2 linked regions of the Hoeflea algicola genome follow. The protein of the gene in region 1 interacts with the protein of each later gene in a pairwise test. Links are inferred from orthologs where the notes say so. Each region holds a gene or a part of one and is shown on either strand. Other genes may lie near its edges.

Evidence for each region.
Region 2: the proteins of thrS (region 1) and rplA interact in binary tests that used the Escherichia coli proteins (3 or more experiments, as listed by UniProt). The link is inferred for Hoeflea algicola from one-to-one orthologs.

What each region holds. Positions count from the first base shown.
Region 1 is NZ_JAOVZR010000001.1:897,607-900,916, forward strand. The notes cover bases 241-3,231. They hold thrS (threonine--tRNA ligase), read right to left. Parts: upstream 2,743-3,231; coding sequence 739-2,742; downstream 241-738. Other genes in these bases: OEG84_RS04495 (hypothetical protein), read left to right, coding at 241-606; OEG84_RS04505 (class I SAM-dependent methyltransferase), read left to right, coding at 2,952-3,231. In the rest of the region: more of OEG84_RS04495, read left to right, coding at 1-240; more of OEG84_RS04505, read left to right, coding at 3,232-3,310. UniProt on the Escherichia coli protein: Catalyzes the attachment of threonine to tRNA(Thr) in a two-step reaction: L-threonine is first activated by ATP to form Thr-AMP and then transferred to the acceptor end of tRNA(Thr). The rate-limiting step is amino acid activation in the presence of tRNA.
Region 2 is NZ_JAOVZR010000001.1:483,440-486,475, forward strand. The notes cover bases 181-2,897. They hold rplA (50S ribosomal protein L1), read left to right. Parts: upstream 181-1,048; coding sequence 1,049-1,747; downstream 1,748-2,897. Other genes in these bases: nusG (transcription termination/antitermination protein NusG), read left to right, coding at 181-414; rplK (50S ribosomal protein L11), read left to right, coding at 616-1,044; rplJ (50S ribosomal protein L10), read left to right, coding at 2,096-2,614; rplL (50S ribosomal protein L7/L12), read left to right, coding at 2,677-2,897. Also shown: more of nusG, read left to right, coding at 1-180; more of rplL, read left to right, coding at 2,898-3,036. UniProt on the Escherichia coli protein: One of the primary rRNA binding proteins, it binds very close to the 3'-end of the 23S rRNA. Forms part of the L1 stalk. It is often not seen in high-resolution crystal structures, but can be seen in cryo_EM and 3D reconstruction models.

The sequences.
Region 1 (3,310 bases):
GGCGATTACTTCATCCACGTGGCCTTTGGCCGCGCCGGTGTGACAAAAAAGCTCACCATCCCGCGCGACGGGCCACTGGAAACGCAACACCTTGTGCTTGAAGCCGGTGGCCTGGTGCTCAATGCTGTGTCGGGGATCGACATGCGCATTCCGCCCAGCCAGTTGCGGTTCAATATCTTCAAGGCCGAGGAAGGGCTTGATGGCGAACAGCAATTGGTGCTGAAAGATGTCAAGGCCAACACCATCGTCAGGCTCAATGCCGGCACCTATCACATCGTTTCCGAATATGGCGGCGTCAACGCGGTGATCCGATCCGACATCAGGGTCGAGGCAGGCAAGCTGACCGAAGCCGTGATCCAGCACCGCGCCGCCCAACTCACCCTCAAGCTGGTTGCTGAACCCGGCGGCGAAGCCATCGCCGACACGGCCTGGTCGATTTTGAGTTCCGGCGGCGACACTGTGTCGGAGAGCGTCGGTGCATTCCCGACCATCATCCTTGCCGAGGGCGACTACACGGCCATCGCCCGCAACAAGACCAAGGTCTACCAGCGCGAATTTACCGTTGTCGCCGGGCACAACTCGGACATCGAAGTGCTGCTTCAATAGCCCGCAGGGCTATCCGGCCGACCGCTCCTGGTGGCCGCGACAAGCAAATCATCGGACATTTCATTCAGAACTGCAGTAATTAGCCGCAATTGCGACGCGATGCCCGCTCAAGCATCGCGTCGCTTTGTCGGTTCAAATAGCCCGGCTGGCCTTTTCGGCTTCCCGACGCAGCGTGTCTGGCGGGGTGGCTTCGCGCACCAGTTGCGTTTCCGCTTCCGCCAAAGTCATGGACACCTGATCGCGGCTGCCGAGCCGGCGCATGTTGACCGATTGCTCTTCGGCTTCGCGCATGCCGCAAACCAGGATCACCGGAACCTTGGCCAGCGAATGCTCGCGAACCTTGTAGTTGATCTTCTCATTGCGGCAGTCGGTTTCCACCTGCAGCCCGGCATCGCGCAACCGTTGTGCGACCTGTTCGGCGTACTCGTCGGCTTCCGATGTAATGGTCGCGACCACCACCTGCAGCGGTGCGAACCACAACGGCATATGCCCGGCATGGCTTTCGATCAGAATACCGAGGAACCGCTCGAGCGATCCGCAGATCGCGCGGTGGATCATCACTGGCTGCTTCTTCTCCGAATCCGGACCGATATAGAACGCACCGAACCGTTCGGGCAGGTTGAAATCGACTTGCGTCGTTCCACACTGCCATTCACGACCGATGGCATCGCGCAGCGTGTACTCGAACTTGGGACCGTAGAAGGTGCCCTCGCCTTCGTTGATGCCAGTCTTGATGCGATTGTCCTCGCGCGCCATCCGTGCCAGCGCGCTCTTGAGGATGTCCTCGGCGTGGTCCCACATGGCGTCGGTGCCGACGCGCTTTTCCGGACGGGTAGCGAGCTTGACGACCACTTCCTCGAAACCGAAGTCACGGTAGACCGACATCATCAGATCGTTGATCTTGAGAATTTCCGCTTCCAGTTGGTCCTCGGTGCAGAACACATGCGCATCATCCTGTGTGAACGCCCGCACACGCATCAGACCATGCAATGCACCAGACGGTTCGTAGCGGTGAACATTGCCGAATTCGGCCAGCCGCAGCGGAAGGTCGCGGTAGGATTTGAGCCCGTGCTTGAAGATCTGCACATGGCCGGGACAGTTCATCGGCTTGAGCGCGAAAATCCGGTTGTCGGCGTCAACATCATCGGGATGGGTGAAGGCATGGGCGGATTTCACCGCGAACATGTTCTCCTGATACCAGCCCCAGTGCCCGGAAGTCTCCCACAGGCTCTTGTCGAGGATCTGTGGCGCGTTGACTTCCTCGTAGTCGCGGTCGAGCCGACGGCGCATATAGGCCACCAGGTTCTGGAACATGCGCCAGCCCTTGGAATGCCAGAACACCACGCCCGGCCCCTCTTCCTGGAAATGGAACAGGTCCATTTCGCGGCCAAGGCGGCGATGGTCGCGCTTTTCGGCCTCCTCGAGCATGTGCAGATAGGCGTCGAGTTCCTTCTGGTCTGCCCAGGCGGTGCCGTAGATCCGCGTCAGCATCGGATTGTTGGAATCGCCGCGCCAGTAAGCGCCGGCCACCTTCATCAGTTTGAAGGCGGTGCCGGTCTGGCCCGTCGAGGCCATGTGCGGGCCGCGACACAGGTCGAACCAATCGCCCTGGCGGTAGATCTTGCAATCTTCGCCGGCCTTGATGGTGTCAACCAGTTCGACCTTGTAGGCTTCTCCCTTGTCGGTAAACACCTGCTTGGCTTCGTCACGGCTCCACACTTCCTTGGTGAACGGCTTGTTGCGCTGGATGATCTCGCGCATTTTCTTCTCGATCACCGGCAGATCTTCCGGCGTAAACGGCGTCTCGCGCGCGAAATCGTAGTAGAATCCATTCTCGATCACCGGCCCGATCGTCACCTGAGTGCCGGGAAACAGTTCCTGCACGGCTTCGGCCATGATGTGCGCACAGTCATGCCGGATCAGTTCCAGCGCGCGCGGATCGGTGCGGGTGATGATTTCCAGTGCGCCGTCATGAACCGGGTCGCTCAGATCGGTGAGTTCGCCATCAAGCGCAATCGCCACTGCTTTCTTGGCAAGCGACTTGGAAATCGATTCGGCTACTTCGCGGCCGGTCGTGCCGTCCGGGTATTCGCGCTGGGAGCCATCGGGAAAAGTAAGGGATACGGCGGATGCCATGGCAGTCTCTCCTTGATCCAGTCCCGCCAACGAACGCGGGTGGTTGAGCAAATTATGGGTGCGCGACGGCGTTTACGCGATTTGGCCGGTGCGGGCAACCCGGACGGCACCGGCAGGGTTGCAGCAAGCCCGATGAATCTCGTAGAACGATAACTTGAACCCCAACCTCTGAAAGGTTTGCTTTCGGGTGTTCAAATATGGAGTCCACAATGAACGGGACCAGTGCCGCCAAGTTCGACCCCACCCGCGCCAACGAATTCGCCCTTCAAAGCCGCATTGGCCTGGCCGGCTATGAGGCTTGCCACGAACTTGCCGCCTGCATGTTGTCGGCAGCTCTCGGCCAAACCAGCACGGCCACCGTCTTGGTCGCAGGCGCAGGGGGCACCGGCAACGAGATCATCAATGCAGGCAGGCTCGAACCCGCATGGCGTTTCGTCGCCGTCGATCCCTCCCCGCCGATGCTCGAACTGGCCAGGTCGCAGATCGAGGCTGCGGGCCTTGCTGGCCGCACCAAATTTGTGTCCTGCTTACTGGCTGATCTCGAAGATGAACGCCAATTTGACGCTGC
Region 2 (3,036 bases), 410 kb from region 1 along the record:
GTGCCTGTCGAGAAGGTTGTTGAGGTGCGCCGCGGCCGCAAGGTTGATGCAGAACGGAAATTCTTTCCGGGTTATGTGCTGGTGCGCGCCGATCTGACCGACGAGGCGTTTCATCTGATCAAGAATACGCCGAAGGTGACAGGTTTCCTGGGTAGTGATTCCAAGCCGGTGCCGATTCCGGATTCGGAAGCTGACCGGATCCTGATGCAGGTTCAGGAAGGTGTGGAGCGGCCCAAGCCCTCGATCGCCTTCGAGATCGGCGAGCAGGTGCGGGTGTCCGATGGCCCCTTCGCTTCGTTCAACGGCACGGTGCAGGAAGTCGACGAGGAGCGTTCGCGTCTCAAGGTCGAAGTGTCCATTTTCGGTCGGGCAACCCCGGTCGAACTCGAATATGGTCAGGTCGAAAAGGTCTGACAAGCAATCGCCTGGCCTGCGCAATCTGCAAGGATTGCGCAGGCCAGGTTTTGCGTTACCGGAATACCTGGTGATGCATCCGCGTGGGAGGTGAGTGGACTTTAGCCGGTTCACCGATCCGCACCACGCAACCGCAGCCGCCGGCAGAAGCCGGCATCAAGGTGACGCACAGGCGTTGCCGCAATGAAAGGCAGAGAGAATATGGCTAAGAAAGTTGCAGGCCAGCTCAAGCTGCAGGTTCCGGCCGGATCGGCGACACCGTCGCCCCCGATTGGCCCGGCACTTGGTCAGCGTGGCATAAATATCATGGAATTCTGCAAGGGCTTCAACGCCGCGACGCAGGAAATGGAAAAGGGCATGCCGATTCCGGTCGTCATCACCTACTACCAGGACAAGTCCTTTAACTTCGTCATGAAGCAGCCTCCGGTGAGCTACTTCATCAAGAAGGAAGCCAAGCTCAAGTCCGGCTCCAAGCTTCCGGGCAAGGAAATTGCCGGTTCGATCACGCGCGCCCAGGTTCGCACGATCGCCGAAGCGAAGATGAAGGATCTTAACGCCGCCGATATCGAAGGCGCGATGGCTATGGTCGAGGGTTCTGCCCGCTCCATGGGCCTGGAAGTGACGGGATAAGACCATGGCCAAGATTGCTAAGCGCATGCAGAAGGTCAACGAAGGTGTTGACCGCAACAAGTATTACGCCCTCGGCGAAGCTGTTTCGATGATCAAGGAACGCGCCATCGCCAAGTTCGATGAGACCATTGAAGTCTCGATGAACCTCGGCGTTGATCCGCGCCACGCCGACCAGATGGTCCGCGGCGTCGTCAACCTGCCCAACGGCACCGGCCGTGACGTTCGCGTCGCCGTCTTCGCCCGCGGTGAAAAAGCCGACGAAGCCAAGGCTGCTGGTGCAGATATCGTTGGTGCAGAAGAACTGGTTGAAATCGTCCAGGGCGGTACCATCGATTTCGATCGCTGCATCGCCACACCGGACATGATGCCGCTGGTCGGTCGTCTCGGCAAGGTTCTCGGCCCGCGCGGCATGATGCCTAACCCCAAGGTTGGCACAGTTACTGCCGATGTCGCCAGCGCCGTCAAGGCGTCCAAGGGCGGCGCCGTCGAGTTTCGCGTCGAAAAGTCCGGCATCATCCATGCTGGCGTCGGCAAAGCCTCGTTCGGTCCTGAACAGATCGAAGAAAACATCCGCGCTTTCGCCGATGCCGTCGTCAAGGCAAAACCGGCCGGAGCCAAGGGTAACTACCTCAAGCGCATGGCGATTTCTTCGACCATGGGCCCGGGTGTCAAGATTGATCCGTCGTCGCTCAGCGTCGCCTGATTTGTAAGATTTGGAAAGCCGGGGATACCTCCGGTTTTCTTCAGTTTCCGGCCTTCGGGCCGGAAAAGTCCGGGGTTTTCCCCGGGCTCCCTGTCCGAGATTGCAGGTGGTGAGCTTTAGTCGGCCTACCTTAATTTAGTAACCTGCATGAGACGGGTAAGTTCCGTTTTCGGGAGCGAATGCTCCTTACGGTTCGAACCTCGCTTGCCTTGTGCCGCTGCCGCTGTTCGGTATCGGCGTAAGGGGACAGGATCCTCAAGCGTCGCTTGTGGGTTCGTTATGAATCCCTGGCGGCAAAGGCAAACCCGGCAGGTGGTGCTTGCATCATCTGTCAACTGGAGAAACGCAGTGGATAGAGCGGAAAAACGCGAATTCGTCGCGGAACTGAACGGTGTTTTCACCAACGCCGGTTCGGTTGTCGTGGCCCACTACGCCGGTCTTACGGTTGCGCAAATGAACGACCTTCGGTCGCGCATGCGCACAGCCGGGGGCACCGTCAAGGTCGCGAAGAACCGCCTTGCCAAGATCGCTCTTCAGGGCACGGAGTCAGAAGGGGTCAGTGACCTTTTCATCGGCCAGACGCTCATCGCCTACAGCGATGATCCGGTGACCGCTCCGAAAATCGCCGTCGAGTTCACCAAGGTCAGCGACAAGCTGGTCATCCTTGGTGGCGCGATGGGGGCGACAACTCTCGATGCTGATGGAGTCAAGGCACTAGCCACGATGCCGTCACTAGACGAGTTGCGCGCGAAACTTATCGGCATGATTACCACGCCGGCAACGCGCATCGCCCAGATCGTCAACGCACCCGCAGGTGCTGTGGCGCGCGTCATTGGCGCTTATGCCCGGAAGGACGAAGCCGCATAAGGCGGAACTTCGCTGTGAATTAGATCAACACCGGTTCGAACCGAATACAAGGAAGTAAGAAAATGGCTGATCTCGCCAAAATCGTGGAAGACCTTTCCAACCTGACCGTCCTGGAAGCTGCTGAGCTGTCCAAGATGCTTGAAGAAAAGTGGGGCGTCTCTGCCGCTGCACCGGTAGCTGCCGCTGCCGCTGCTGCTGCTCCTGCTGAAGCCGCTGAAGAGAAGACTGAATTTGACGTGATCCTGGCCGAAATCGGCGCCAACAAGATCAACGTCATCAAGGAAGTCCGCGCTATCACCGGTCTCGGCCTCAAGGAAGCCAAGGATATGGTTGAAGCAGCTCCGAAGGCTGTCAAGGAAGCCGTCTCCAAGGGCGAAGCTGAAGACGTCAAGAAGAAGCTTGAAGACGCCGGCGCCAAGGTC